DNA from 3 places in the Paenibacillus sp. FSL H7-0756 genome. Region 2 is predicted to be linked to each of the others. Evidence: predicted binding sites of a transcription regulator. Region 2 holds the regulator's gene; each other region holds the start of a gene.
The links. Region 2 encodes Rex, which represses fermentation and respiration genes when NADH is low (regulators of the CRP and FNR family bind a similar motif). Its sites were predicted from a motif close to TTGTGAAATATTTCACAA; they were not measured.
Positions count from the first base shown of each region.

Region 1: the regulator Rex is predicted to act here: its motif matches at 4,721-4,738, upstream of ric (iron-sulfur cluster repair di-iron protein).
Region 3: the regulator Rex is predicted to act here: its motif matches at 4,832-4,849, upstream of NST04_RS03790 (cytochrome ubiquinol oxidase subunit I).

Region 1 is NZ_JBBOVT010000001.1:3,322,653-3,333,173, forward strand. Features, by position in the region: gene msrA (peptide-methionine (S)-S-oxide reductase MsrA) at 1-198, opposite strand, end outside; gene NST04_RS14430 (TVP38/TMEM64 family protein) at 297-797, opposite strand; gene NST04_RS14435 (Gfo/Idh/MocA family protein) at 1,070-2,005, shown strand; gene NST04_RS14440 (hypothetical protein) at 2,038-2,361, shown strand; gene NST04_RS14445 (winged helix-turn-helix transcriptional regulator) at 2,487-2,804, shown strand; gene NST04_RS14450 (hypothetical protein) at 3,092-3,814, shown strand; gene NST04_RS14455 (DUF6773 family protein) at 3,924-4,370, opposite strand; gene NST04_RS14460 (helix-turn-helix transcriptional regulator) at 4,348-4,572, opposite strand; gene ric (iron-sulfur cluster repair di-iron protein) at 4,769-5,494, shown strand; gene NST04_RS14470 (hypothetical protein) at 5,693-6,313, shown strand; gene nirB (nitrite reductase large subunit NirB) at 6,548-8,974, shown strand; gene nirD (nitrite reductase small subunit NirD) at 9,000-9,344, shown strand; gene NST04_RS14485 (formate/nitrite transporter family protein) at 9,364-10,182, shown strand; gene NST04_RS14490 (NAD(P)-dependent oxidoreductase) at 10,274-10,521, shown strand, end outside.
Region 2 is NZ_JBBOVT010000001.1:3,579,649-3,590,169, forward strand. Features, by position in the region: gene NST04_RS15700 (CCA tRNA nucleotidyltransferase) at 1-1,137, shown strand, start outside; gene NST04_RS15705 (biotin--[acetyl-CoA-carboxylase] ligase) at 1,130-1,930, shown strand; gene panB (3-methyl-2-oxobutanoate hydroxymethyltransferase) at 2,704-3,570, shown strand; gene panC (pantoate--beta-alanine ligase) at 3,572-4,462, shown strand; gene panD (aspartate 1-decarboxylase) at 4,455-4,838, shown strand; gene NST04_RS15725 (tetratricopeptide repeat protein) at 4,953-5,591, shown strand; gene dinG (ATP-dependent DNA helicase DinG) at 5,708-8,569, shown strand; gene NST04_RS15735 (redox-sensing transcriptional repressor Rex) at 8,708-9,358, shown strand; gene NST04_RS15740 (amidohydrolase) at 9,348-10,521, shown strand, end outside.
Region 3 is NZ_JBBOVT010000001.1:846,648-857,168, forward strand. Features, by position in the region: gene NST04_RS03755 (YycH family regulatory protein) at 1-434, shown strand, start outside; gene yycI (two-component system regulatory protein YycI) at 482-1,222, shown strand; gene NST04_RS03765 (MBL fold metallo-hydrolase) at 1,239-2,045, shown strand; gene NST04_RS03770 (hypothetical protein) at 2,014-2,220, opposite strand; gene NST04_RS03775 (S1C family serine protease) at 2,577-3,824, shown strand; gene NST04_RS03780 (cold-shock protein) at 4,218-4,418, shown strand; gene NST04_RS03785 (cold-shock protein) at 4,509-4,739, shown strand; gene NST04_RS03790 (cytochrome ubiquinol oxidase subunit I) at 4,964-6,352, shown strand; gene cydB (cytochrome d ubiquinol oxidase subunit II) at 6,356-7,369, shown strand; gene cydD (thiol reductant ABC exporter subunit CydD) at 7,369-9,138, shown strand; gene cydC (thiol reductant ABC exporter subunit CydC) at 9,135-10,521, shown strand, end outside.

The DNA of each region.
Region 1 (10,521 bases), 260 kb from region 2:
CGCCTCAACATGTCCGGTCATTTCCGAGCATACCTCTTCGTAGGTCGGATTTACAGTATGTCCGCCTGTATAGCCGGAGATAATTTTGACAATGCCGGGAAGCTCTTCAAAAGGGGATACCATACACCAGAAGCATCCACCGGCGAAGGTGGCCTGTTCGGTCTTGAAATTTATAGAATCAGCTTGAAATTCACTCATTGTTATCCCTCCATCTGTAGAATGCAATTAAATAGATCACAATTTAATTATAAATCAAATAGAGGCTTACTGCCAGCATGCCTGATATTCTTGAAGTGTTAGCGGCCCGCAGAAGGACGGCGGCGCATGGACAATCCGGCCACAGCCAGTACGGCAATATACACGATTATAGCTACAAAGGCACTTCGCGGATGCTGGAACATCTGTCCTCCGAGGAAGGCGTATAGGGCGATGCCGGGGATTTTGCCAAGCGCGGTGGCTCCAAGATAGCTCCAGAAAGGCAGTCCGGCGGCACCGGCATAGATATTCACAGCCATCTGCGGGATAAACGGTGCCAGCCGGGCAATCACTACGGATGCAAAAGGACGCTGCTCCACAGCGGACACAAATCTGTCCAGCGCCGAAATTCTGCTTAGATAGGCCATTGATTTGCTCCGGAACATGGATGTAACGGCTCCATAGACAAGGGCTGCCGCTATTGTGGTAGCACTCCAGCAGATTAACGCTCCTGCGAAGCTTCCGTATGCATACCCGAACAGACCGATAATCAGCTTATAGGGCAGGACCGGAAACAAGGCCAGCACTGTGGCCGCGAGCATGGACAAATACAAAGGATGATCCTCTCTAAGCCAGGCCAAGAGTTCATACCTGTAGATAAACGCGAGGATTATGCACGAAACATACAGAATAATTGTTAGCCATTTTCTCATTATACTATGCCCCTTCTTCACTCCATCCATTTCATCATACTGAAAAAAAAGCAATTAAAGCAATTATTGAAGCAAAGATCATTGTTCCCGCAGCATGTCACGGTATAATACATCTATAAGGGAATAGAAATTCCCCCGAGTATGTAAGGGAGATGCTGTTAATGAAACTATCTGTCCGCAAAAGAGTGGCACTGATCGGCATTGGCGATATTGCCCGTAAAGTCTATTTGCCGCTGCTCTCCCGGCATGATCAGGCCGAGGTGGTGGGTGTGCTCAGCCATTCCTCTGCTACGGTCGAGCGGGCAGTTCAGGCTTATCGCCTTCAGCGGGGCACAACCGAGCTTACGGAGCTGCTGTCCTGGGATCTGGATGCTGTGTTCATACATAGTCCTACAACCACGCACTATGAGCTGGTGACCGCTTGCCTGGAGCATGGGGTATCCGTGTATGTGGACAAGCCGCTCTCCTATGATCTGGAGGAATCCCGCCGGATGGCAGAGCTTGCTGAGAACAAGGGGCTGCTGCTGGGGGTGGGCTTCAACCGCCGCTATGCCCCGATGTATGCCGCAGCCAAATCTTGGCTGCATAAGGCCGGAGGCATCAGCCAATCCACCGCAGTCAAGCACCGCACGAAGCTGCAGCAGGGCAGCAGCCATGAGACGATCCATGATGACCTGATCCATATGCTGGATCTGCTGCTCTGGCTGTCCGGCGGGGATTATGAGCTGCTGCATAGCAGCCTGAAGGCGGATGCGGAGGGGCGGCTTCTGCAGGCTTCGGGAATGCTGGGCTGGGAGAACGGGACCACCGGCCATTACAGCATGGTCCGGGATGCCGGAGCCGATCTGGAGAAGCTGGAGCTGCACGGACATGGGAGATCGGTTGAGGTGACCGACATGGAACGGGTTATATTATATGAGCAGGGCTCGTTGCCGCGCACGCAGAACTTTGGCAGCTGGGATACCGTACTGGAGCGCAGAGGCTTCAGCGGAGCGGTCAGCCATTATCTCAGCAATATAGCGACACCGGAGCAATGCGGCATTTCCGCTTCGGCTGTATTGCCGAGCCATGAATTAGCAGCAAGACTAAGCCGCTGAGCGGTCAGAATCGCAGCAGAGAGGAGGACAACATGGAGGATTACGACAAGTCGATGGAAGAGCGGATCAACGAGAGCTATAAACGGGACGAGGAAATGATGATTCTCGTATTTGCCCAGTGGTGTGTGAATAACAAGCTGGACCCGCATGCCTTGTATCTGCAGGCTTATCCGCAGCAGGAGGGCAATCAGGCGCTGGCCAATGCGCTGGCCCTGACGGTATCCGCAGAGGAGGCCGGATTCATCTCCGATGATACTGTGCTGGGGGTACTCTCTCTATATAGCAACGATGATCTTGCCTATGTGGTTACAGAAGCCATCCAGCTAAGACGCAAAGCAGAAGACACCAAGGATTGAGAGCGGAAATATAATACTAGTGGTTAATGAACTTTTTTTTGCCAAACGATGTTCATTCCAGAATAAATGTGGTAAAATTATATATACTAACTAATTGTAAGCTTCATAAGTGAGAGGTGATAACCATGGAAGAACATCAATTGACGATGTGCCCGAGATTTGAGACGGCTTTTTCGTTTCTGGGCAAGCGTTGGAACGGACTCATTATTCAGACCTTGATGAGCGGCCCTAAGCGGTTCAAGGATATTTCCGGACTGATTCCGTCAATGAGCGATAAGATGCTGTCCGAGCGCATGAAGGATCTGGAATGCGAGGGCATTCTGGTACGGCATGTGTACCCGGAGACACCGGTGCGCATTGAGTATGAATTAACAGTGAAGGGCCGTGCGCTTGAGCCGGTCATGCAGCAAATCCAGACCTGGGCCGAGAGCTGGGTGGAGTAGCAGTACCGTAATATATTTGATGACAGCCTCTTGTCCGGTATCCGGGTAAGGGGCTTTTCATATGCAGTTCTGCTTATTTATGCGGATTTTGCCCAAATAAACCTTGCACTTAGGCCCCACCTGTGTAATATAATAGAACATACTAAATATTACGGATGTGTGGAAGCGTTAACAAAAGTAGGAAAAGCCCAGGGTTATATGGCAGCGCGGATGCTTACAGGATGTGTTTTGGACGATGCTGATGGAAGGAAGCGGAGGGCTTACACAACTTTTAGGAGGCGAGGACCATGACCATCACCTTGTTTTCCCGGGAAATAACCTATGGAAAAAAGGATGTCGCCGAACTGGAGACTGCTTCGATTAAAGTACAGCTAATCTATGACAAGGTGTTGTTCATGCTTCATAACCATCTCCCGGATTCTCTGTGGGATGCATGGATCGGCGTGCCATATGAGATCATTTCTTCGCTATATAAAGGGGACAATGACAGCGGGAGTGTGTTTCAGAAATGGATTCAAGGCCCGTCCGGCTGGAAATGCATCGGCTGTGAGCGTCATTGTCTGGAGCCTGTAACGGCAAGGGGAGGGAATGGCTCAAATGCTCAGCGCCGTTTTACTTTTCATAATGGAATTAGCCAGAGCATGGTACTTCAAGCTGTAATCTGGTCTATGTACGAGAACACCCGGCTGCTTCAGCCTTACTTGGGGGAGGAGGCTTTTCTAAGTGAGGAGGATATGGAGCTAATCTCTGTATACTTCGTGCCAACCTATCTGACCCCGGCGCCGCTGAGCGAATTGAACAAACCAGCCAAAGAATATAAGGACAAGAACATTAGGGTGTATCAGGAATGGATCTCTGCCCCCGATCTGGTGCTGCAGTGGAACGGCGGCCTGACCGAAGGCAGATGGATGACGGGTGTATATGTGGATCATTCAAGGTTCGCCGGACTTGGCCCCTACCTGAAGGATGCGCAGGGCAAGCGGACTTATATGCAGGCGACGGTTCAATAAAAAAGATGAAACTCGAAAAAAAGAGTTGAACTTGAAGCCAGGCCGTCGCTGCGGTGAACATTTGGACTTCCGGCCAGCGCCCAGTTTGGATTTCCTGATATTAACCGCTCTACTCCGCCCGGTTATTCCTCCGCCGGATCAAGTATACAGTGCTTAAGATGATCAGTCCTGCTGTAACAGAAATGATCAGAATCACTTTCCCGTTCGCACCGCTGTCAGCTGCTGATTGGGCGGCGGTTGGATTCACGAAGGTAACGATAAGGATACAGGCCGCCACCACTATGGCCAGAATTGCACCCGCAATGCTTCTCCCGTTCACTCCGTTCTGCCCGCCGCCCGGTCCCACATATGAACCGCTCCAGATCAGTCTTACCAGATAGGAGCCTACACCCAGCATGAAAATTGCGTAATTGCTGAGCGGATACTCCAGCCACTTCATTCCGTAGTTTTGCAGCCCCATGTCTGCCAGCAATAAGAATGCCATCAAAAGAAATGCCTGATTCCCCGCCTTGTGCCGCTTCTGCAGTTGTCTCTCATCCAGGTTCGTTCTGTTCATCCTTCGTTCCCTCCCAAAATAGTTGATCCAGCGTCTTCCCGAGTGTTACACAAATGTCAATGCACAGCCTCAGGGTGGGGTTGTAATCACCGTTCTCAATCGCGATAATCGTCTGCCTTGTGACCCCCACGGCATCTGCGAGCTGTTTTTGCGACATGTCTTTTGCCGCTCTGGAGGCTTTGAGCCTTAAGTTTTTCCCCATTCCCTCACCTCACGCATATTGTAAAATATATAAAACAAAATGTCTAGTATATTTTACATTGAAATACTTAAATTTCACGTTCATTAAAATTTGTTATATTCAGTGCGTACAATCACAAGTTCCGCCTAAGGCCAGTGATAAGGTGTAGAAGTGAAAAGAAACACAAACCTACATTTTAACCTGAGGAGGGGCCAACATGGCGTCCAATCAATTAAACGATACAACAATTCATCCCGGGTTCACCCCGGAAGCAATGGTCAGAGATATTGTTCTGCAGTTCCCCAAAGCAGCAGATTATTTCAAAGCACAGCGGATCGATTTCTGCTGCGGAGGCGCAAAGCCGCTGGCTGAAGCCGCTGCCGAGAAGGGTCTTGACCCGGCAGCAATGGTGCAGGAGCTGAACAAGCTGCAGGAGCAGCACCCCGTTCTGGAAGAAGACACCGCCTGGAACGAGGCTTCTTCAGAGGAGCTGGTGAATTATATTGTGAACAAGCATCACCGTTATCTGCGTGAAGAGCTTCCGTTAATCAGTCAAAATGTAACCAAGGTATTCCGCGTTCATGGTGAGGATTCACCGCATCTGGGAGAAATGCACCGCCTGTTCAATATGCTGCGTGAAGAGCTGCTGCAGCACACGGCGAAGGAAGAAGAGAGCGAATTCCCTAAGATGCTGGCTTACACTCAGAATCCAACTGAAGAAGGACTTGCGGAGCTGCGCGGACTGCTGCATAATCTGGAAGCAGAGCATGACGGGGCCGGAGAGATTCTGCGTGAGCTGCGTAGAGTAACTAATGACTACACACCGCCTGCACATGCCTGCACGACTTATCGACTGACATATGCCCGCCTTGAAGAACTGGAAGGCATGACCTTCGAGCACGTGCATCTGGAGAACAACATTCTGTTCCTGCGTTATCAATAGGACCTGCTGTAAGGTAAAAGTCCCTTCGGGGACTTTTTACTTTTTCTGCCGGCAGAAATGATTTGAGAACCCTTCCTCTATGCGTTATCCTTAAAGAGTCCGGGAAAATACATATGAAGGCGGTGCCGTGGAATGTCCACGAAATGGATGCGCTTAATGCTGTGCCTGCTCTTGCTGACCGCGGCAAGCGGTTGTGGCTTGGGATCAGGGAATGGCGGCAGCAGTAACGGAAGCCAGGGATTAACCTTTTCAGTCATGGTGGGTGACAGTGAAATGGCCGGAAGCTCGGCCAGATTGCTTAACGAAGCTTACGTGCCTGGAAATTCAATAATAGAGCTGTTCAAGAAGAGCGGTGTTGTTACATTTTCAGCGGATGGCCCTAATATTCTTGAAGTAAATAAGGTCTCCCTGGGTCAGGATATGAGCTGGGAGATTCAGGTAAACGGCAAGAAGGTTCAAGAGCTGAATACGACCCTGGAACCGGGTTCGGCCATTACGATGTCAGCAGGGCCTGCCGGAACCGGAAAGATGTTTCAGCCTGTCATCGTCACGGTGAACGGGGGGAGCGAGCAGCCGGAGCTGACACATTCGCATGTGCTTTCTTTTATGCAGGATATGTCCGTCAAGGGACTGCTCAAGAACAGCGGTATGGTCCGGCTTGCCGAAGATAACCGGACGGTGCTTACTGTGATGGATTATACCCCGCTCAGCAGCGAGGAATGGAGACTGAAGGTCAACGATAAAGGGCTGCTCGGCAATGGAGTGGACATGAAGCTCAGTCCGCAGGACAAGCTGGAGATCTCTCTGGTACTGAAATAAGTGAACGGATAACTGTGTTAAACTGCATGGGTATCCGTTTTTTTGAATAATATTCCTATTGGATTCACGCCAGAAGTTGTCCTATATAAGAACGGAGCAATCATATTCACTTGTGTGAAAAAATTCACATAAGGTGTGACTGTGGTCACACTTGCCATGGAATGGGGGACAGTATAATTTCTCTATCAGGTAAAGTTATTGAAGAAATCAGAGTTTCTGAAGGAGGGTCTACCAGTGGCAGCGGAAAGAGAAAAGTTAGTGCTGATTGGGAATGGCATGGCGGGAGTAGGCACTATTGAGCAGATTCTGAAGCTGGGCGGCGCTTATGATATTTCGGTCTTCGGCAGTGAGCCGCATCCCAACTATAACCGGATTATGTTGTCCTATGTACTTGAAGGCAGCAAAACGATTGAAGACATCATCCTCAACGATCTCGGGTGGTATGAAGATAATCATATTACACTGCATACCAGCACAACGGTTACCCGGATCGATGAACAGAACAAACTGATATTGACCGATAATGGACTGGCGGTTCCTTACGATAAAGCAATTATTGCAACAGGCTCGAATTCTTTCATTCTACCCGTACCCGGCAGTACTAAGGATGGGGTAGTCGGGTTCCGCGATATCGCGGACTGCGATGCGATGCTGGCAGCGGCGAAGCAGTACCGCACGGCGGCTGTGATCGGCGGAGGACTGCTGGGTCTTGAAGCTGCGAAAGGCCTGGTCAATCTGGGCATGGATGTTACCGTTGTGCATCTGCTGGAGGATCTGATGGAGCGCCAGCTGGACCGTACCGCTTCTTCAATGCTGCAGGCAGAGCTTACACGGCAAGGTGTGAAATTCGCCATGGGTAAGCAGACAGTTGAATTGACCGGCGAAGAACGGGTTACTGGTCTACGCTTCAGTGATGGCAGTGTGCTGCCGTCAGAGTTTGTAGTGATGGCTGTTGGAATTAAGCCGAATGTCCAGCTTGCAAAGGACAGCGGAATTACAGTTAACCGCGGGATCGTAGTTGACGATTATATGCAGACTTCTATGGCAAATGTGTATTCTGTCGGCGAATGTACAGAGCACCGGGGAACCTGCTACGGACTCGTTGCACCGCTATTTGAGCAGGGCATGGTTCTCGCCAAGCATTTGTCTGGTGTACAGACTCCGGGCTATGAAGGCTCAGTTGTAGCTACCAAGCTCAAAATCTCCGGAGTAGATGTATTCTCCGCCGGTGAATTCACAGAAACGCCGGAGCATACCGTTATTTCTGCCAAGGATGAATGGAAGCGAACCTACAAGAAGATTTTGCTTAAGGATAATGTGATTGTCGGTGCTGTTCTGTTCGGTGATGTAACGGAATCTGCCAGCCTGCAGAAGCTTGTGAAAAACAGCACAGAGATGACGGATGAAATCTATGATGAGGTTATGGGCACAAGCTGCTGCGGCGGAGGAGGAGCCAAGAAGGGGATGTCCGTTGAAGCGATGGCTGATGAAGAAATCGTTTGCGGCTGTAACGGCGTAACCAAAAAAGCGATTGTGGATGCTGTTACGGAGAATGGCTTCACCACGGTGGATGAGATCAAAGCCTGCACGGGTGCAACCCGCTCCTGCGGCGGCTGTAAGCCAGTGGTGGAGCAGATTCTGCAATTCGTTCTCGGAGACAGCTTCCAGCAGAGCGCCAAGCAGGGAATCTGCAGCTGCACCTCGCTAAGCCGGGATGAGATCGTAGCCGAGATTACGGCTAAAGGCCTCCGGACTACTAAGGAAGTTATGCATGTCCTGGACTGGAAGCAGGCAGAAGGCTGTTCCAAATGCCGCCCGGCAGTGAACTATTATCTGGGGATGATCTACCCTGACACTCATGAGGACGAGAAGGAATCCCGGTTCGTCAATGAACGGATGAGCGCCAATATTCAGAAGGACGGAACTTATACAGTTATACCGCGGATGTATGGCGGTGTGACCACTCCTGAGGATTTGAAGCGGATTGCCGATGTGTCCCTGAAGTATGATGTGAAGGTTGTGAAGGTAACGGGCGGACAACGTCTTGACCTGATTGGTGTCAAAAAAGAAGATGTACCTAAGGTGTGGGAGGAGCTGGATATGCCGTCCGGCTATGGTTATGCCAAGTCGCTGCGTACGGTAAAAACTTGCGTAGGTTCGCAGTTCTGCCGCTTCGGCACACAGGATTCCATGGGCATGGGCGCTATGCTTGAGCGTAAATATGAGCGGCTGGATATGCCGGCTAAGTTCAAGATGGCGGTTAACGGCTGTCCGCGTAACTGTGCAGAATCGTGCACGAAGGATATCGGGATTGTCGGCAATGACGGCGGCTGGGAAGTGTTCATCGGCGGCAACGGCGGGATTAAGCCGCGCATCGCAGATGCCTTCTGCAAGGTGAAGACCGACGAGGAACTGGTTGAGGTCTGCTCCGCTGTCATCCAGTACTACCGTGAGACCGGCAACTACCTGGAGAGAACCTCCGAATGGGTAGAGCGTATGGGTCTTGAGCAAATCCAGACTGTGGTTATGGGTAATGACGACAACCGTAAAGAGCTTGCGGCACGTATTGACTTTGCCCTGGCCCAGGTGAGTGATCCTTGGCGGAAAATGCTGGATGACAAAAACACCCGCACCGCGCTGTTCGAAGAGACACAGGTATAGTCTAAAGGGAGAGGGAGAGAGCATAATGGAACGGAGCAATCGGGAATACACGATAGGCGCAGTGGAAGATTTCATGCTGCAGATCGGCCGGGTAGTTCATGCAGGAGAAGTCGAATTAGCGATATTCCGCACATCGGACGGCGCAATTTATGCGGTCCGCAACCACAGTCCCCACCCGAAGGGCGGCCCGCTCGCGGAGGGAATCGTATCAGGCTATTATTTATATGATCCGCTGCATGACTGGAAGATCGACCTTCGCACGGGAGAGGTTCAGGCACCGGACCGTGGGCAGGCAGAAGTCTATCCGGTTACAGTAGAGGGCGGAGTTGTTAAGGTCACTCTGCCTGCAGGAGTAGCAAACCTAAATTAAAGGAAGAGCAGGTGCGGATATGTTTACGCAGAGCGTAGAGAATATCGTAGAGACAGCCGTAGGGAAACGCGACAAAATGAATGAGAGCCTGCCCAAATATTTTTTGGCGGCCCTCCTGGCAGGAGCATATGTGGGTATTGGTATTATTCTGATCTTCTCACTGGGGGCACCGCTGGCGGCGATCAAGTCACCGTTCCAGCCGCTGATTATGGGAGCCTCCTTCGGGATTGCCTTGACCTTGGTTGTATTCGCCGGCTCAGAGCTGTTTACAGGTAATAATATGTTCTTCACGGTAAGCACGCTTGCCGGGAGAACTACAGTCTGGGACACGGTGAAGAACTGGGTTCTGGTATTCCTCGGCAATGTGGCCGGTGCTGTGGTGCTGGCACTGCTGATTCAGGGATCGGGCCTCTTCAAAGCAGCGCCTGCCGAGCATCTGATCTTCGCGGCCGCCGCCAAAAAGATGAGCCTTCCGTTCTCGGAGCTGTTCTTCCGCGGCATCCTCTGTAACTGGCTGGTCTGCCTGGCGCTATGGATGTCTTCCCGCGCCAAGAGTGAAGCAGCGAAGCTGGTCCTGATCTGGTGGTGTCTGTTCGCCTTCATCGCGAGCGGCTATGAACACAGTGTTGCGAACATGACGCTGCTCAGCGTAGCTGTGCTGCTGCCGAATCATCCAGAGACAGTGAGCATCGCCGGCTGGTTTCACAACATGATTCCTGTTACGCTTGGCAACATTATCGGCGGCGGTGTCTTTGTCGGAATGGCTTACTGGCTAATTTCACCTGTGCGTACTCCGCGTAAAGTATCTGTTCCTCCTCAGACTAAGAAAGCAAGCTAGTTCCAGTACCAAGCCCCGCAGCTGTTACATGCTGCGGGGCTTTTTTGCCGCTCAATCCCTGCTATAATACACTTCAGGAGGTTATTTTCATATGAATATATTGATTCTTGGTGCCACTGGCCGGGTGGGGAGCCATATTGTTACCCATGCTCTTCAGGATGGACATCATGTGACTGCGCTGGTCCGTACGCCAGAGAAGGTTCAGCCTTTCCATGCCAACCTGACGATCCTCCAAGGTAATGTGCTTAATCAAGAGGATGTCGCCCGGGCAGTGCAGGGAAAGGATGTAGTGATTAGTGCATTGAACACCGTTGGGACAACCACGCTTACAGACAGCAT
Region 2 (10,521 bases):
GAGCATGTCGTATTCGTCAGGGATGTACGGGAGGATCTGCGCCGACGTGATTTCACGATCAACGCCATCTGCTGCGGCCTGGACGGCGGGTGGATTGATCCTTTCGGAGGGGAGCGTGATCTCAAGCTCCGCGTGATCCGTTGTGTAGGCGAAGCAGAGGAACGCTTCGAGGAGGATGCGCTGCGGATGCTGCGCTGCGTACGTTTTGCTTCTGTGCTGGATTTCGCGATTGCGAAGAATACCTGGCGCGGTCTGCTGCGCCAGCGTGACAAGCTGGCGCATATTGCTGTGGAGCGGGTGCGCGCCGAGGTGGAGCGCATCCTGGAAGGCCCGCACCCGCAGCGCGGGCTGGGGCTCCTGCTGCGCAGCGGCCTGCTGCCGCGCGGCAAAGCGCCGTTCCCTTGGACCGGCCGGGACCTGGCGGCTGCCGCCGCCCGCCTCGCCGGTCTCGGGAACCTGGAGAGCGCCCGCCTGCGCTGGGCGCTCCTGCTGCATGCCCTGGGATCGTCGGCGCAGTGCGCCGATGAGCTCCTGCGGGCATGGACGTTCCCGGGGGCGACGCGCACTGGCGTCGTCGCCGTGCTCCGCGTCCGCGAAGCCTGGGACGCGGCGTTGTCCTCGGCGCGGCCGGAGGCTTCCGGCGCCGGGGAGCTGCTGCGGCGGCGGTGGATCGCCGCCGTGCTGGGCTATGGCCAGTCAGCCGCCGAAGGGTGGCTGACGCTGCTTGAGGCGGCGGCGGGGGCTAACGCCGCGTCCGCTTCTGACGCAGGTGCAGCCGACCTGTCGTCATACGTCCCTTACACAGACGGTGGCGTATCCGCCACGTTGTCAGCCGTCCCAGGCAGAGACGGCGTATCCGCCACGTCGTCAGATGTCCCCGCCACAGCTGCGGACGCAAGTACCATCCCAACGGTCTCCACCAGCCTCCTGCGGTCCTGGACTGCAGAGATGCCGGTCCGCACGCTCCCTGAGCTGGCGGTGAGCGGCCATGAGGTGACAGCGGCGCTGGAGAAGCGTCCCGGCCCGTGGCTGGGCGTATTGCTGAACCAGCTTCTTCTGGCTGTCGCGGCAGGTGACCTTGCCAATGACACCCAATTACTGCTGCAAGCAGCGCAAAGGATGGATAGAGATGAATAGCGGTCATACGCAGCATTCCGGCGTGTTGAAGCGGGAGGCATTCGTTCCCGGCTGGTCCAAGGGAATTCAGCGGCTGGATACAGTCGCTTCCACACAGGAGGAAGCCAAAATACTTGCCGAGGGCGGCGCACCGGAAGGAACAACAGTCATGGCCGAAGCGCAGACCGGCGGGCGCGGGCGGATGGGCCGCAAATGGCACTCCCCTCACGGCAAAGGAATCTGGATGAGCCTGGTGCTGCGTCCGGATCTGCCGCTGGCCTTGACTCCGCAGCTGACGCTGCTGGCCGGAGTGGCTGTCTGCACAGCAATCCGTAAGGTTACCGGGGTGCCTGCCGGCATCAAGTGGCCGAATGACCTGCTGGCCGGCGGCCGCAAAATCTGCGGAATCCTGCTGGAATCCTCGCTTCGCGAAGGCAGGCTGCATTACTGCATCGCCGGTATAGGCATCGCTGCCAATCTGACCGGGGAAGACTACCCGGAGGAGCTGCGCGGGATTGGTACATCGCTGCTGATCGAAGGCGGCGGCATTCCTGTAGACCGTACGAGGCTTGCGGAAGCTGTGCTGGAGGAACTCGAATATTTGTATCTTGTCTATCTGGAACACGGCTTTCAGCCCGTGAAGGAGCTGTGGGAGTCGATGTCGGTAACACTGGGGCGTCAGGTATGCGTGAATACTCCCCAAGGCCGCACCGAGGCTACTGCTGTAGGTCTGAACGACAACGGCGGGCTGCTGCTGCGTAACGAATCCGGTGAGGTAGTGAGCGTACTGTCCGGCGAAATTGAGATGATCTAGTAGAGCGTCAGATTTAACTAGTATCTCATCAGATTAAAGTTAGTGGAGCAGACACAATTCCCCTTCAATTTACATCTTTTCCAAGCGGGGGGTGTTCTTTAAGGGCGTTTGGCTTAGCATAACGGACTGAGGTGCTCTTATGCATAAAGAAAGCCGTCACTTGGGCGATTAACGGACCGCAAGGACCTTATCCCCTGCAATTCAGCCCCAAAACGTCTTTCAGAAAGATGATAAGATCTCCTGAGTCCGTTACGCTGCAAAAAGGGGCGTTATCGCGGGAATAAGGTCTCTTCGGTCCGTTAGATTTTTGGGAATGATAGGGTTTCGTTACACGAACTCCTGAGAGGAAAGTCTTCCGCTTCACTGTTGTTATTTGTACATAATACACTTATCTCTCTTTTTAGCTATGAACGCAGCTTTGTACTTTACCTTGTTAGAATGCCATCAAGGCCGCTCCTCACGACCACGAGGGCGGCCATGTCATATTTTAAGGTGTTTATTTTTGTGTTTTTTTGGTATACTGTGCTCATGAGGCGGCATCGCATGGCGAGCTGTACTCACGTAATTGTTTTCTTTGTTTTACCGGATGTACCTTCATAACTGGATGTAACGGTTACGTTGGATTCTGCTCTGAGCCGTAAGGACCGAGACAGAAGGGACGATCGCGAGTGACTCTTTTTTGCCCTTCGGACCTTTTTAGCGGACCATGCTAAAAGGTTTTTTTGTTTGCGCGGATACCCGCGTATTTTATGGAAAAGGGGAATGAGAGCGACATGGCAGACAAACACGCACTGAATATTATCAAGATGAAAAAAATGAAAACGGACGGTGTTCCCCTGAGCATGCTGACCGCTTATGACTACCCTTCAGCCCTGCTGGCGGAAGAAGCCGGCATTGATCTGATTCTGGTCGGTGATTCTCTGGGAAATGTTGTGCTTGGTTATGACACCACGCTGCCGGTTACCATAGAGGATATGGTCTACCATACCCGGTCGGTGAAGCGCGGGGCGCCTAATACTTTTATAGTGGCAGATATGCCGTTCATGACCTATCACGGAAGCGTGGATGAGACCTTGCGCGGTGTGCGCAGACTGATGCAGGAAGGCCAGGCCCATGCGATCAAAATGGAAGGCGGCCTCGAAATCTGCTCCGCAGTATCCGCTGTTGTCGCTGCCGGAGTTCCGGTGCTCGGCCATATCGGCCTGACCCCGCAGTCGGTTAATATGATCGGCGGCTACCGGATTCAGGGTAAGGATGCCAAGGATGCACAGCGGCTGATGGACGAAGCGAAGGCGCTGGAAGCCGCTGGGGCCTTCGGCATTGTGCTGGAGCTGGTGACAGAAGAGGTGGCGGAGGCGATCTCCAAGGCGGTCAGTATACCGACCATCGGTATCGGTGCAGGACGCTACTGTGACGGACAGGTTCTGGTGTTCCATGACGTACTGCGGTATGCCTCCCCTTACCGGGAGAAAAAATTCGTCAAAACCTACGCCGATGTCGGCTCCCTGATCCGTGAAGGCATCACCAGCTATGTTCAGGAAGTGAAGGACCGCTCGTTCCCTGCGGAAGAGCATGTGTTCAGCGCGGACGAGACGGTTCTGGAATCTTTATACGGCAATGCCGGCAAAGGAGCGAAATAACATGAGAGTCATCCGAACGATTGCTGAACTGCGCGAAGCGCTTGAATATATGCGTCAAGGGGGCCATGGCCCGGTTGGTTTTGTGCCCACCATGGGATATCTGCACGAAGGACATGCCAGCCTGTTGCGTAAGGCAGGGGAGAAGAGCGGCACGGTGGTGATGAGTATTTTCGTCAATCCGCTGCAGTTTGGCCCGAATGAGGATTTTGCTTCCTATCCGCGGGATGAACAGCGCGATCTGGAGCTGGCTGAACGTGAAGGCGCGGACCTGGTGTTCATCCCCAGTGTTGAAGAGATGTATCCGCAGCCGATCCGTACAGGCGTATCGGTCTCCTCGCTTACGTCGCAGCTCTGCGGCGCTTCGCGTCCGGGACATTTTGACGGAGTGACTACTGTGGTCAGCAAGCTGTTCCATATCGTGCAGCCGGATTACGCCTTCTTCGGACTGAAGGATGCCCAGCAGGTAGCTGTTCTCCGCCGGATGGTGTCTGATCTTAACATGAACGTGGACATCATCGCCTGTCCTATTGTGCGCGAGGAAGACGGGCTGGCGCTTAGCTCCCGTAATGTCTATCTGAGCAGCGAGGAGCGCAGACAGGCACTGGTATTATCGCGTTCCCTGCGCGAAGTGCGTCAGGCTATGGAAGAGGGCAGCATTTGTACGGTAGATGAAGCGCGGGCCCTGCTGGTCTCGGTCATTTCTGAATCCCCGCTCGCAGTGATTGATTATGCGGAAATTCTAACCTTCCCTGATCTGGAAGAGCTGGAAGGCGGCAACAGGCTGACGGATGCGGGCGGAGAGGTTATAATGGCTCTGGCTGTGAAGTTCGGCAGAACCCGCCTGATTGATAATAATGTATTTATTCCTAAGGAGGCACACGCTCTTGTTTAGACATATGATGAAATCCAAGATCCACCGGGCAACGGTTACTGAAGCCAATCTTAATTATGTGGGCAGCATTACCATTGATGAGGATCTGATGGAAGCCGCTGATCTGCTGGAGAATGAGAAGGTGCAGATCGTGGATAATAATAACGGTTCCCGTCTGGAGACTTATGTCATTCCAGGTCCGCGCGGCAGCGGCGTCATTTGTCTGAACGGGGCGGCGGCGCGTCTGGTTCAGCCTGGCGATACCGTGATTATAATTTCCTACGCTGTCATGTCCTCCGAGGAGCTGGCGGCCCACAAGCCGACTGTAGTGTTCGTTGATGCTGGCAACAAGCCGGTGAAGCTGGCGGATCACGAGATTCACGCTACAATTGCCTGAAGTCCGCGCTTTGAGCCATGTAATCAATGGCAGGGATGAAGACCCCTGTACTTGCTGATAATGAACTTAGGCAAGCTTAAGCTGACTTCATTATCAGTAAGGGTGGGATGTCCGGTGTTTCAACATTTATTTGCTGAGATGAACAAGATGCTCCAGGAGATCAAAGCCGACTATCCTACTGCGGAGGGTGCCCGCCGAAGCGATCTTTTATCCAAGTATAATATGCTCCACCGAATCAGTGATAATGTAATGGATGAGTGGCTGCTCTTCGCCGAGAAGCTGAGCGAGTTCCGGGAACAGGCCGATTTCCAGACTCCGCCAGAGGAATTGCCGGAAGAGGAAGCGCCCGAGCTTGGGATGGATGCTTTTGTCAGGGGCCAGGGCTATTACAAGCTGCTGATGTACCGCAAGTGCATTGAACAGTTCAGGGAGGTTACGGCTAAGTATCCGGACAGCCTCGCTGCCCGCCTGTATCTGGCCATGGCTTACCTCCAGGAAGGTGAAGGCGACACCGCCTGGGGACATCTGAACCACATGCTGGGCCTGATCCGTGAGGTGAAGCTGAAGGCGATGATCTATAATGCGCTGGGCTGTATCCGGGCTTCCCAGGAACGCTTCAATGAAGCCAGCGAGCTGTTCAGCCTGTCGCTACTGCATGACCCGGATCTGCCGGAGCCGAATGTGAATCTGGAGGTATGCCGCAGACGGGGCGGGAAGCTGGAGTTTGGCCATCAGCTGGTTTCGCTTTTATAACTTTATCCTCGGTTTCTTTAGGCGATGTGCCCCGTTTCCCGGGGTGTGCATCGCCTTTTTTCGTAACTTCTGTTATGCTGATAAAGAGTCTCAAGTGAAAGGGAATAGAACTTATAATGAAATTTGCCGTGCTTGATTTTGAAACTACGGGAACCCAATCTGTGGGAGAGATCATCCAGGTTGGCCTTGCCATTATAGAAGAAGACGGGACGATCTCCCGGGTGTATGGTTCCTACGTCAAGCCCGGAGCGCCAATTCCTCCTTTTATTACGGGCCTGACCGGAATTACAGACAGTGATGTACAGGATGCGCCGGAGCTTGATGAGATGATGATGGAGCTGGTGCCGCTGCTGGATGATGTCGTTCTTGTCGGACACAATGTAGCGTTTGATTTTCATTTTTTGCAGAATGCGCTGGACCGCTGCGGCTATCTGCCGTTTCAGGGGCGGATTCTGGATACGATTGATTTTCTCAAAATATGCTTTCCCTCGCTGAGCACGTATCAGTTAGGCGCGGTAAGCAGCCACTTCGGCATTACGCATGACCGTCCGCATCAGGCGGACAGTGATGCACTTGCCACGGCTATTGTGCTGCTCAAATGTCTGGAAGAGCTGCACAGTCTGCCGCTGCTGACCATTCAGCGGCTGAATGAGCTGTTCGCGGACGAAGACAGTGATTTGGCCTGGTACTTCGACGGTCTGCTGCGGGAACGGGAGATGGAGACCTTTCAGCCGGAAGGGGAGCTTAGCTTCTACCGCCAGCTTGCGCTGGCGGTGGGGGACTGGGCGGAGCTGGCTTCGCCGCGGGAGGAAGGAAGCGTCAACCCGCTGGAGAATATTACCTTTGAAGAGTATATGGATGAGGTGACGCTGCGGCTGAAGGCCGCTCTTCCCCAATATGAGAGCCGTGAAGCCCAGGAGCTGATGATCCATGAGGTCATTACAGCGCTTGAGCAGGACAAGCATCTGCTGATTGAAGCGGGAACTGGCACCGGCAAGTCGCTGGGCTACCTGCTTCCGGCCATCTACCATAGTGTGAAAAGTGACCAGAAGGTGATGGTCAGCACCCATACCATCAACCTTCAGGACCAGCTGCGTGAGCGGGATATCCCGCTCTTAACCAGCGTTGTGCCGTTCCCGTTCAAGGCCTCCATCTTTAAGGGAAGAGGGCACTATTTGTGTCTGCGCAAGTTCGAGCATAGAATGAACAAAAAGGATTTTACGAGTCCAAGGGAAGAAGCACTCACCGCTGCACAGATGCTTGTCTGGCTGACCCAGACGACGACCGGCGATGATGAGGAGCTTAACTTAAGCGGACGGGGCGGGGATTTCTGGGAGACTGTAGCCAGCGATACCGACTCCTGCCTGGGACGCGCCTGTCCCTGGTTCCGCAAATGCTATTACCACCGTGCTAAGCATGAAGCCGGGATCTCCGATGTGGTGGTCACCAATCACTCCAAGCTGTTCGCAGATGTCAAAGCCGGACATCAGCTTCTTCCGGCTTACGACCATCTTGTTATTGATGAAGCCCATCATTTGGAGGATATTGCCGGCAAGCATCTTGGCATGCAGATGAAATATTTCACATTTGCCCATACCCTCACCCGTCTCTACAAGGATAGCCGGAGCGGGCAGCTGCCTGCTCTCCGGCAGAGTCTGCAGTCTTCGGGCAGTGAGCAGGCTTCCGAATGGAGCGGCGTGATCGACCGGATCTATCCCGATCTGCTGACGGTGAAGGAATCCTGGGATGCGCTCAGCGACCGGCTCTTCAGCCTGCTGCCCGAGCGCAGCGATGCCGGGGCCGGTGAAGCAGGCCAGCTGGTGGCGCGCCTGCAGCCGGGCAAGAAGCCGAAGGATTGGGAGGAGTTGGCTGCCCTTGAGAATACACTGAACCTCAGTCTAAGCGACATCATCCGTAAGGGTGACAAAATGCTCAGTGAGATGCGGGACACGGACAGCCAATCCTCCTCGGACAGTCTTGTGACTGATATCGGCGGCTTATTCAAGGATCTGGCATCCATCAGAGAGCAAATCCGCTTCTTCATGAGCCTGAACGATGAGAATATCGTGTATTGGCTGGAGGGAAGCGGTAATTATAAAGGTAAGTCGCTGCAAATGTATGCCGTTCCTGTAGATGTCAGTACCCAGCTCAGGGAGCTGTTCTTCGACAAGAAGAAAAGTATTGTCCTGACCTCGGCCACCTTATCCGTGGATAAGTCCTTCCAGTTCATGATCGATAATCTGGGCCTTGGTGAAGCTGCGGAGCAGGGGCGTCTGATGACTGCGCTGCTTCCTTCGCCGTTCAAGTACCGTGAGCAGGCGCTCCTGGTCATTCCCCGCGACTTCCCGAGCGTCAAGGGAAGTATAGGGGATGCCCGGTTTGTGGACACGCTTGTACATTCCCTTGCCGAGACTGCTGTAACTACAAGGGGCCGGATGCTGGTGCTGTTCACCTCCTACAAGATGCTGCGGCAGGTGTATGACCCCCTGAAGGAAGCACTTGCCTCTCAGGATATCGCGGTGCTCGGACAGGGTGTGGAGGGCGGCAGCCGAAGCAAGCTGATCCGCCGCTTCCAGGACAGCCCCGCTTCGGTCCTGCTGGGTACCAGCAGTTTCTGGGAAGGGGTGGATATTCCGGGAGAAGCATTGACCTGCCTGGCGATTGTCAGACTGCCGTTCCAGCCGCCGAATCACCCGCTGGCAGAAGCGAAGTCGGAGCTGCTTCAGGCACAGAAGAAGAACCCGTTCATGAAGCTGTCCGTGCCGCAGGCTGTCATCCGCTTCAAGCAGGGCTTCGGGCGGCTGGTCCGCACGGCGCAGGACCGGGGCATCGTAATTGTGTATGATACCAGAGTCATTGAATCGTATTACGGAAAGTACTTCCTGTATTCACTCCCCGGTCCCAAGATGGAGCATATGCTCACTGAGCAGATGGTCCCGAGAATTGCCGAATGGCTGGATGACGGCGGGGTTTCCTAATTCATCTGCTATTGCTATTATTAATAAGTCATGATTCACCTGAAGAGCCGTTCCCGCCCTGTCCTGCCGGTCCGGCAGGCGGGGGGCACGGTTGCTATAATTGTACGGGTCTAACACAACTTTTAAGGAGGAGAATACATGAAATCGGATAAAATATCGGAGGCCGTCGTGCGCAGGCTCCCAGTGTACCTGCGTTTCCTGAACGATCTCCAAAAACGTGAAATCTCCACAGTCTCTTCTCAGGAGCTGGGCCAGAAGCTTGATCTGAATCCCGCCCAGATCCGTAAGGATTTGGCTTATTTCGGTGACTTCGGCCGGAAGGGCATCGGCTATGATGTATCCTATCTGATTGAGAAGATCCGCCATATCCTGAAGCTTGACCAGCAAATTAATGTTGCACTGGTTGGAGCCGGTAATCTCGGTCATGCCTTATCTAACTACAACGCTTACTTGAAGGATACGATGAAGATTACTGCGATCTTCGATGCTTACCCGCCAAAGGTGGGCCAGCAGATCAACTCGCTGGTTGTGCAGCCGATGGAGGAGCTAAGCAGCACCATCCGCTCGCAGGGCATCCGGATCGGGATTATTACCGTACCTGACAGCGAAGCCCAGAATGTAGCTGATATTCTTGTGGACTCCGGCATCGAGGCGATTCTGAACTTCGCACCGGTTATTCTCAAGACGCCTGCCAATATCCGGATTCATGCCGCAGATTTCACCACAGATCTGCAGAGCCTGGCCTATTATTTGCATGATGGAAAGGATGAAACTGAAGATGAGCAGTAAGATCACGATAATCAAGAACGGGCACTTTCTGGTTCCGGGCAGCGATAAGCCGGTTCTAAGCGGGTATATGACCCTTGAGAATGATCTGATTACTTACATAGGTGAAGCTGAGCCGGTAGTGGACGATGGCGCTCAGGTCGTAGACGGCAGCCGTCTGCTGTTTATGCCTGGTCTGGTCAACACCCATGGACATACTGCCATGTCACTGCTGCGCGGATACGGCGACGATATGGTGCTTCAGACGTGGCTGCAGGAAAAGATGTGGCCGATGGAAGAGAAATTCACTGGTGATGATGTATATTGGGGAACCTCATTGTCCGTACTGGAAATGCTGAAGGGCGGCACAACCACCTTCCTCGATATGTATGATCATATGGACCGGGTAGCGGAAGTGACGGAGCAATCCGGTATTCGGGCGGTGCTGATGCGCGGCGTGATTGGGCTGTGTCCGGCAGAGGTACAGCAAGCGAAGCTCGCTGAGGCCGTTGCTTTTGCCCGTAACTGGCATGGCAAGGCTGACGGCAGAATTACGACCATGCTCTCGCCGCATGCCCCGTATACCTGTCCTCCAGAGTTTTTCATGAAGTTTGTGCAGGCTGCGCATGATCTGGATCTGCCGATGCATACCCATATGTCCGAGACGCGCCATGAAGTGGAGCAGAACGTGGCCGACTACGGTCTTCGTCCGGTCGCGCATCTGGAGAAGCTCGGCATGTTCACCCGTCCTTCGCTCATTGCCCACGGCGTTCATCTGAACGATGAGGAGATTGGAATTCTGGCCCGCCATAACGTTGGTGTGTCGCATAACCCAGGCAGTAACCTGAAGCTGGCGAGCGGTGTTGCGCGTGTTCCTGAGCTGCTGCGAGCCGGGGTTAAGGTCTCTTTGGGTACAGACAGTGCAGCAAGCAACAACAATCTGGATATGTTTGAAGAGATGAGGCTGGCGGCTCTGATCCATAAGGGCGTAAGCGGTGATCCTACAGCCGTACCGGCTCCTGAGGCGCTTCTGATGGCCACGGAGTACGGGGCACAGTCTATTTTCCTGAGCGGGGTAGGACGGCTTGCAGCAGGGATGAAGGCCGACTTCATCGCACTTGATATTGACCAGCCGCATATGCTCCCGCATACCGATCTGCTCTCCCATGCCGTCTATTCGGCCAGCG
Region 3 (10,521 bases), 2.7 Mb from region 2:
CACTGGTGGCGGTGGAATTTGTCAATAACCATGGCGGCTGGAACGGAACCTACAGGCTGGCTGCTACGGAGGAGAGCCGGCAGGACCGCAAGGTTTCTTTTCAGCAATATTATGGCGCTTATCCGTCCGGCTCCTATCCGATTATGAGCAATCCGCAGCTTCAGTATGGCGTAATCCATCTGGAGCTCCAGCAGGGAACGGTCTCTTCCTATGAGCGCTCCCTGATGTACACGAATGAGGAAAAGTCTGAAAAGACCATTGTTGAGCTGCCCGGCGGCGAACTGCTGAAGCAGCGGCTGGCGCAGATCGGCAGCTCCTTGCGGATCATTGAGCTTACGCCTGCCTATATGCCTGCGCTGGCCGGGGAGAAGCTGCAGCTTCATCCGGTCTGGCGGGTTACACTCAGTGACGGCAGTGAGCTTACATTGAATTAGGGCGGAGATAAACCAAGCGGACAGGATACGATTCGAGGAGGGACGTTATGGACTGGGGAAGGGCTAAGAGTGTATTGATATATGCCTTTCTGGTGCTGAATCTGCTGCTGTGCTATCAGCTATGGATTGATGTGCGTGATCAGGTCAGCGCTGGACTTGACTTCACTTCCCTGTCTGCTGAGACTAAGGCGGTGATGGAAGAGAAGAACATCAGGCTGCTGTGCCCGATTCCGGCTGGCACTCCACAGCTGCCTGATATCACGTACCGTTATTCGGCCGAAGAGCAGAATGAACTGCCTGTGAAGCTTAAGGAGCCGGTCGACAGCAAGCTGATGTACTCCTCGTTCTCGGAACTTAGCAATCTGCTGAAGGGCCAGATTCCCGACATTGCCAATTACCGGTTCGATTCACAGGAGAGTGAGGTCGGCAAGTTCGTCCTGCATCCGCTGGTGGATAACAAGTGGTCTCTGTTCAGAGTGCGGCTGGAGCTGATCAACAGTGACCAGAAGATTGTGGCCTACCGCTGGCCGAAGATTGAGATCGCAGCAAGCCGGAGCGAGGATCTGCAGAAGGTTCTCCCGGCATCGCAGGCGCTTAGCAGTCTGATCGAGAAGTATTTTCCTGCGGGTGCTGCAGTGAAGGAGATTGAGCTGGGCTATTACGGAGAGTTGTTTAACTCCGAGAGCCAGGTGGCTTCGCCGATGTGGCGGTTCATGCTGGAGGACGGCAGTGCCTATTATATGGATGCGATCAGTGCGGATATTATCAGTCCGAAGACAACAGAGTAGAAGGAGCAGGAGAGATATGGGGATTTCATTTACAGTACTGTCCAGCGGTTCTACCGGGAATGTGACAGTGGTGCGTAACGGCGAGACCACACTTATGATCGACGCGGGTCTGAGTGCGAAGCGGATTGACGAGCTGCTGGCCATGCGTGAGCTGACGGGAGCGGAGCTGGACGGGATTCTTGTGACCCACGAGCATTCGGATCATATTAAGGGGCTGGGCGCGATGGCCCGCAAGTATAATCTTCCGATCTATGCGAATTCGAACACCTGGGGAGCCATAGAGAAGGGGATCGGCAAGATTGAGGAGCATAACAGGGTCATTATGGAGACCGGCCAGCACCGGGATTTCGGCAGCATGCGGGTGGAATCCTTCGCCATCTCCCACGATGCTGCGGAGCCGGTAGCTTACAATTTCTATGACGGCAAGGAGAAGCTGTGTGTAGCGACAGACCTCGGGTATGTCAGCGACAAGGTGAGAACGGCTATATCGGATGCCGATGTGCTTGTGCTGGAGTCGAATCATGATATCGAAATGCTGCGGATGGGGCGTTATCCCTGGAATACGAAGCGGCGGATTCTCGGCGATCTTGGGCATCTGTCCAATGAAGCGGCAGGAGCAGCGCTCAGCGAGATTCTAAGCGGGCGGACCAAGCGCGCCTATCTGGCCCACTTAAGCAGAGACCATAATATGATGGATCTGGCGAAGATGTCCGTGCGCGGGGCGATGGAGGACCGGGGCTGCTTTTACAAAGACAGTGAGTTCAGGCTCTGTGACACCTACTATGACCGGCCTACGCCATGGGATAAGGTGAGCCAGTCATAAGGCGGTCAACCTCGGTAATCTTGTGCTCCAGCTCCTGGCGGGAGAATAGACCTTTATCAATTAACAGCTCAATCATTGCATGCTGGACAAGAATCAGCTGATAATGCTCATCCTTAAGGTCCCCCAGCTTGCCAATGAACTGAACCAGATCCTTACTTGTTGAAAAAGACTCCATAGTCCGGCCCTCCTTGTGAAATAGGTTATAGTGAGGCTGTGAATAATTTACATTTATTTAACATAGAAAACATGTGGGCAGCGCGGCTGCCTGTGATACAATCATATAGAGCGTTCTAATCCTATTGTAGTCTTTTAAGTTGCAAAATATTCCGGATACAAGCTGTTAAACTTTTTAGTAGCTTATTAGAATAATAGACATCCCTTGCGCTTAGAACCCACTGGAATGTGGTGAATAAATCAAGTGAAACCTTTTAGTACTTCGTGAAGTCTAAGAGATATAGCGGTTAAGCTCGGGCGTGGTTGCTTGGCGTTCAGGTCGTGAATGCGGTGGCAATAGAGGGGAGAGAGTATAACATGGGATTATTCGATGATGATTTCTATTCAACCAAGGTGTCACGGCGCAAAAGCGGCAAATCTAAATCAACCGGCGGATATGCTGACGGCAAGTGGGCTGTACGCAAATCGAAGCGGTCGCTGGCAACCTGGCAGATCTCGCTGATCAGCTCTGTCTGCAGTGCTGTAGCGGCTGTGCTGCTGTTCAGTCTGGTAACGGGACAGTTCACCACGGAGAGAGTTCAGGCCCCGGTGGTTATTGATAAGGTGGCTGCGAGCAGTGCAGATCCGTATGACCGGATTATTCAGGCTGCTGCACATATCCGCCCTGCGGTAGTGAGCATCATTAATCATAAAAAAGACAATAAGGAACTTAATATTCTCGATGAATCGGCTCTAGGCTCAGGAGTTATCTATAAGAAGGACGACAATAAGGCCTTTATCATCACGAATAACCATGTCATTGAGGGTGCCGGCAAGCTTGAAGTGGTTACAGTAGACGGTGTGACACACAAGGCGGAGCTGGTGGGTGCCGACAAGGTGAGTGATATTGCTGTGCTCTCCATTGACGGCAAGGGAATCGACCGGATTGCTGAGATTGGGGATTCCTCCAAGCTGCGTCTGGGTGAAACTGTTATTGCCATCGGTAACCCGCTAGGGCTTGGGGATACACTAACTTCCGGCATTGTCAGCTATACAGAGCGGACGATACCGGTGTCACTGAACCAGGACGGTGTGTACGATTGGGAGCAGGAAGTGATCCAGACGGATGCGGCCATTAACGAGGGCAACAGCGGGGGCGCTCTGGTGGATCTGGACGGCAAGGTGATTGGAATCAATACGATGAAGATCTCCGATACGGGGGTAGAGGGATTGGGTTTTGCAATTCCCGCCAATCGTGTAGTAGACACAGCCAATGAGCTTACCTCCAAAGGCCGTATAGCCCGGTCATACCTGGGCGTCTATTCCGTGGATCTGAATAATCCGTATGTTCCGCTGGCCGATGACCAGCGTAAGGAGCTTAATCTTCCGTCTACAGTAACGGATGGGGTTGTGGTTCTGGATGCTGTGGGGCCGGCGAAGGATGCAGGCCTGCAGCTTAACGATGTGATTACCAAGTTCAACGACAAGCCGATTACCTCCACGCTATCGCTGCGCAAATACCTGTACGATCATACCAAGATCGGAGATAAGCTGAAGATCACTTTCTACCGTAATGGTGAAGTGAAGCAGACAACAGTTCAGCTTCTTGAGAAGCCAGAGGAATAAAATTGGAAATGACCGTATATAATAATGAGGCAGTCACGATTACGGAAACAGTTCAAGCCGTCCTTTTCAGGAAAAAAGAAGAGGGCGGGGCTGTTTCAAGAATAAATAAATGGGGTAAATGGTAGCATTGGGTATAAATATTACAATTTAATACGACTGGTAGCCCTTACATTGGGAAGTAGTCCTTATAAGGGAAAAACCGGAGAAATTAGGATAGAACAGCTTGCCTTTGTTATTAAGGTGTGGTAACATGAAATTGTTCTTACATTGATACCTTATTCTCGCATTGAAAAGGGCTGTCAACCAAAGCTACAACCTTTCTCAATGTGTGAATTTTTTCTTTGTCTGAAGATAAAAAGAACATATTAATTTAAATTTGTGGAGGTAACACACATGCAAACAGGTACAGTTAAATGGTTCAACGCAGAAAAAGGATTCGGTTTCATCGAAGTTGAAGGCGGAAGCGACGTATTCGTTCACTTCAGCGCAATCACTGGCGACGGCTTCAAAACTTTGGACGAAGGCCAACGCGTTGAATTCAACGTTGTTCAAGGCAACCGCGGACCACAAGCCGAAAACGTTGTAAAACTGTAATTAATAGAAGATACCGTCCCCGCTTGTGAAAGTTGGGACGGTCTTTTTTTATCATTACTCGCTTGCAACATAAAGGAAGGAGGAACGGCAATGAACTACCGGAAAAAGCCTTTGGAGGAAGTACCGGAAGAAAATACCGCAATTTGGGCCTGTACCAATGAGGATTGTAATGGATGGATGAGGGATAATTTCGCATTTGAACATGCACCTTCCTGCCGTCTCTGTCATTCCCCAATGGTTCGTAGCATGAAGATGCTGCCGCAATTGCTTAATTCAAATGGCGATCTCAAATCGCTTAAGAAAGGTATTTCCATTACCTAAACCAATACCTTTATGAGTCAAGACAACTTATATATGATAGACACATTCAAGACGGTGAATCCGTCTTATTTTTTTTGCTTTTAAATGCAAAATTGTGATATTTGTCACAAATTTATTGTTTTTTATGCCTAAACGGGGCGTATAATGTGATAATTATCACACTTTGAGTGATGGATATTTGACAAAATAGACATAACGAAATGGGGAGAAGGAAGGGGAGAAATATGGATACAGTACTGCTGTCGCGTATACAATTTGCGTCGACGACAATTTTTCATTATTTCTTTGTGCCAGTATCGATCGGACTTGCGCTCATAATTGCCATTATGGAGACCATGTACGTAAGAAAGGGCAATGAAGAGTACAAAAGAATGGCGCAATTCTGGGGGAAGCTATTCCTGATTAACTTCGCAGTAGGTGTAGTAACAGGGATCTTGCAGGAGTTCCAGTTCGGGATGAACTGGTCGGATTATTCGCGCTTCGTCGGTGATGTGTTCGGGGCTCCGCTTGCGATTGAAGCCTTGTTGGCCTTCTTCCTGGAGTCCACATTCATCGGAATCTGGATCTTCGGCTGGGATAAGGTATCCAAGCGGATTCATCTATTATCCATCTGGCTGGTCGCCTTCGGGACGATGCTGTCGGCATTCTGGATTCTGCTGGCTAACTCGTTCATGCAGCATCCGGTCGGCTTTGCAATAAATAACGGTCGGGCTGAAATGAATGATATCTTCGCACTGATTACGAACGGCCAGCTGCTGGTGGAATTTCCGCATACAGTGCTTGCCGCCTACGCTACAGGCGCTTTCCTGGTAACAGGGATCAGTGCTTACAAATTGCTTAAGAAGCAGGACGTTGCCTTTTTCCGGAAATCATTCGAGATTGCAGCCATTGTAGGGGTTATCTCTTCCTTCGGCGTTGCGGTTGCCGGACATGCACAGGCTCAATATCTGGTAGAGACACAGCCCATGAAGATGGCCGCATCCGAAGCGCTGTGGGGTGAGAGCGGCGACCCGGCACCTTGGACGGTATTTGCCAATATCGATGTGAAGAACCAGACCAACAGCAATGAAGTTCAGGTCCCATATCTGCTGAGCTTCCTGTCCTACAGTAAATTCTCCGGTGATGTGAAGGGGATGCTGGAGCTGCAGAAGGAGTATGAAGTAGCCTACGGACCAGGAGATTATATTCCGCCGGTCAAAACAACCTTCTGGAGCTTCCGGATCATGGTTGCTGCCGGCACGCTGATGATGCTGTTCGGGGTATATGCTATCTACCTCATGTGGCGCAAAAAGATGGACAGACCGAATACCTGGTTCATGCGCTTCATGTTCTGGGGACTGCTGCTTCCGCCGATTGCCAACACGGCCGGCTGGATTATGACAGAGATCGGGCGTCAGCCATGGACGGTATTCGGACTTATGACTACAGAAGACAGTGTATCGCCTAATATTACCAGCGGACAGGTGCTGTTCTCGGTGATTTCTTTTACCGCGATCTATGCCATATTAGGTGCAGTGCTGGTAGGCCTGTTCGTCAAAGTGATCAAAAAAGGTCCTTATGCTATGGATAACGAACACGGTGAATCCCACGATCCGTATAACAAGGAGGGCTAACCAATGTCACTTAATGAATTATGGTTTCTGCTGATTGCGGTGCTGTTCGTCGGGTTCTTCTTCCTGGAAGGCTTCGACTTCGGTGTAGGGATGGAGACGCAGATTCTGGCCAAGAATGATACGGAGCGCCGGATACTGATCAATTCGATCGGGCCGTTCTGGGATGCGAATGAGGTATGGCTGATTACGGGTGCCGGTGCAATGTTCGCGGCCTTCCCGCATTGGTATGCTACGCTGTTCAGCGGCTTCTATATTCCGTTTGTATTTGCCCTGCTGGCGTTGATCGCCCGTGGTGTCGCCTTCGAATTCAGAGGCAAACGCGATTCCAAGGCTTGGCAGAAAACATGGGATGTCTGCATCTTCTTCGGCAGCTTCCTGCCGCCGTTCCTGCTCGCCGTGGTATTCGCCAGCTTCATCAAGGGCTTGCCGATTGACAAGGATATGCAGATGTATGCCGGATTCTTCGATATCGTTAATGCGTATACGGTGGTTGCTGGGATTACAGTTGTTCTGCTGTGTCTGGTACACGGGCTGATGTTCACTACGCTCCGCACGCTTGGAGATCTGCAGGAACGGGCACGCAAGCTGGCCCAGAAGCTGCTGATTCCACTGGCGGCGCTGCTGGTAGCCTTCGTTGTGATGACTTATACTATGACAGATATCTTCGATAAACGCGGAACGCTGCTATGGATTGTAGTTGTTCTGGGTGTAGCCGCTTATCTGCTGGCCGGATATTTCATGACTAAGAAGAAGGACGGCTATGCCTTCGGGATGACTGGTGCTGTGATGGCCTTGTCTGTTGCTTCGATCTTCATCGGATTGTTCCCGCGGGTTATGATCAGCTCGCTGGATCAGGCGTTCAACCTGACGATTACGAATGCGGCCTCAGGCCAATATTCGCTGAAGGTGATGACAATTGTCGCGCTGACTCTGCTGCCGTTCGTGCTGGGCTATCAGATCTGGAGTTATTTCATCTTCCACAAACGGGTTCATGAGAAGGAGCATCTTGAATACTAATGGATAAAAATTTGCTTGGGTACAAAGGAGTTAAGCCTGTCTTCCTGCTGGTTGGCTTCCTAACCCTGGTGCAAAGCTTCTCCATTCTTCTGCTGGCGAAGTCGCTGGCAGAAGCTGTCTCTGCGCTGTTTGCGGGAGAACCGCTGAAGGAACAAGGGGCTAGAGCGCTCTTGTTCCTTCTTGCGTTTCTTGTGCGTCATGCCTGTGCTATGCTGATGAGCCGGGCGGCGTACCGCTTCGCGGAAGCGACCGGCAGCAGCATGCGGAGACAGATGATGGACAAGCTGTTCCAGCTGGGACCAAGGCTGGCTGGCGACCGGGGGACCGGAAATATGGTCACATTAGTGCTTGAAGGAGTAACGAAGTTCCGCGCGTACCTGGAGCTGATTATTCCACGGATGGTCGGTATGGCGGTAACACCCGCTCTGCTGCTTATCTATGTGTTCACCCTGGATACGTCCAGCGGTGTCATTCTTACCTTAACGATGCCGATCATTATTGTATTCATGATCCTGATCGGGATGACGGCCCGCAAGCAGATGGACCGTCAGCTGAAGTCTTACCGTACCTTATCGAATCACTTTGTGGATTCGCTGCGCGGTCTGGAGACGCTGAAATTCCTTGGACGAAGCCGCAGCCACAGTGAGAGTATCGCCAAGGTCAGTGACCGCTACCGTTCAGCAACTATGCGTACGCTGCGAGTCGCCTTCCTGTCCTCGTTCGCACTGGATTTCTTCACCATGCTGTCTGTTGCTTCGGTAGCGGTAAGCCTGGGTCTGCGTCTGGTCAATGAGCAGATGACGCTGGTTACCGGACTGACGATCCTGATTCTCGCCCCGGAATATTTTCTGCCGGTACGGCTGGTAGGTGCAGACTTCCATGCCACACTGGATGGTAAGGAGGCCGGTGAAGCGATGAAGAGCATTATTGACCGTGAGACGGTCCAGGCGAAGCTGCTGGAGCCGGGTGGGCAGAAGGAGATGGCGGGCCAGAGCGGAGCTTGGTCAGGCGAATTTTTCACGTGGAACAATAACAGCCACCTGAAGCTTGACGGGGTAGGCGTGACCTATGAAGCGGACGGAGTGCCGTCACTCGAAGCTGTTGATCTTGAATTCAGCGGGCATCGCAAGATTGGTATTATCGGAGAGAGCGGAGCAGGCAAGTCTACACTGGTAGACATTCTGGGCGGCTTCCTTCATCCAACCTCCGGAACCCTTACGATCAATGGAACCCCGGTCAGTGCGCTGACCGATGAGGGTTGGCGGAAGCAGACGGCTTATATTCCGCAGCGCCCGTATATCTTCAGCGGTACGCTGGCTGATAATGTCCGGTTCTATTATCCTGAGGCTTCGCAGGAGGCTGTGGAAGCGGCCTTGTCCGCTGCGGGACTTGCGAAGTTGGTGCCTTCGCTGCCGGAAGGTCTGAACGAGATGATCGGCGGCGGCGGCCGTTCGCTCAGCGGCGGGCAGGAGCAGCGTGTGGCTCTGGCCCGCGCCCTGCTGAGCAGCCGCCCTATCATGCTGCTGGATGAGCCGACGGCCCATCTGGACATCGAGACCGAATATGAGCTGAAGGAGACGATGCTGCCGCTGTTCGAGGACAAGCTGGTATTCCTGGCTACACACCGCCTGCACTGGATGATCGACATGGATCTGATTGTCGTTATGCAGCAGGGACGGGTGGCTGAAATAGGCACACACGGCGAGCTGACTGCGCGGAAGGGCGCTTATTATGAGCTTATTCAAAGTCAATTGGAGGGAATCCATTGAAACGTGAAGGATGGTTTGCTCCCTATTACTCTGCCTACTTCTGGCGGTTCGTGTTAATCATCTTGCTGGGCGCTCTGACTATCCTCTCTGCGTCCTCGCTGATGTATACTTCAGGCTTCTTGATCTCGAAGGCCTCGATTCCGCCGGAAAATATACTGATGATCTATGTCCCTATTGTCGGTGTGCGCACCTTCGGGACCAGCCGGGCTGTTATCCACTATGTGGAGCGGCTTGTGGGACATGACACGATACTGCGCATTCTGTCGAAGATGCGGGTCCGGCTGTACCATATGCTGGAGCCGCAGGCGCTGTTCTTGTCCTCACGCTTCCGTACCGGGGATATTCTCGGTATGCTTGCCGATGATATCGAATATTTGCAGAATGTCTATCTGCGTACGGTCTTTCCGAGTATTATCGCGCTATTGATCTATGCAGCGGCGATGATTGCGCTCGGGACGTTCGATGTGGTCTTTGCTCTGCTTATGGGACTCTATATGCTGGTGCTGGTTGTCGTATTACCTCTGATCTCCCTCCTGCTGACCCAGAAGCGTCAGCGTCAGGTGAAGCAGGAGCGCAACCGGCTGTATCAAAAGCTGACAGATGCTGTGCTCGGACTAGGTGACTGGGTCATCAGCGGACGGCAGAGCCAGTTCGTCGATACGTATGAAGCGGACGAGCAGGCAGTTGCCCGCATAGACGGTTCGCTGCGGCGCTGGGCACGGCTGCGTATGTTCATCGGGCAGGCGGTTGTTGGCCTGGCCGTGTTGTCTCTGTTATACTGGGCGGCTGGACAGTATGCCGAGGGGGCGATTGCCGGAACGCTGATTGCAGCGTTCGTGCTGGTGGTCTTCCCGGTGGCGGATGCTTTCCTGCCCGTATCCGAGGCTGTGGAGAAAATTCCGCAATACCGGAATTCACTGGAGCGGCTGGAGGGTGTGGAGCCCCCGGCGGAGGGTGCACTCTCTGAGGCGGAAAAAGGCAGGAATGCCGAAGCTGCGGCTCAGGCTGGTGCTGCTGCCGAGGCTGCCAAGGCCAGCGGACAGGTTCAGATTGAACTGAAGTCGGCGGGCTACCGCTATGCGGCGGGCGACGACTTCTCTGTTCAGGGGCTCGACCTTGCGCTGCCGCAGGGACGGAAGGTTGCAGTTATCGGCCGCAGCGGAGCCGGTAAATCGACACTGCTCAAGCTGGTGCAGGGCGTGATTGCGCCCACCATCGGCTCCGTGACGATTAACGGGATCGATGCTGCGGCTTACGGTGAGCGGATTCCGCAGCTCATCGCGGTGCTGAACCAGAGCCCGCATCTGTTCGACACGACGGTGGCGAACAATATCCGGCTCGGGGACCCGGGGGCTTCGGAGGCAGCGGTCCAGCAGGCGGCAG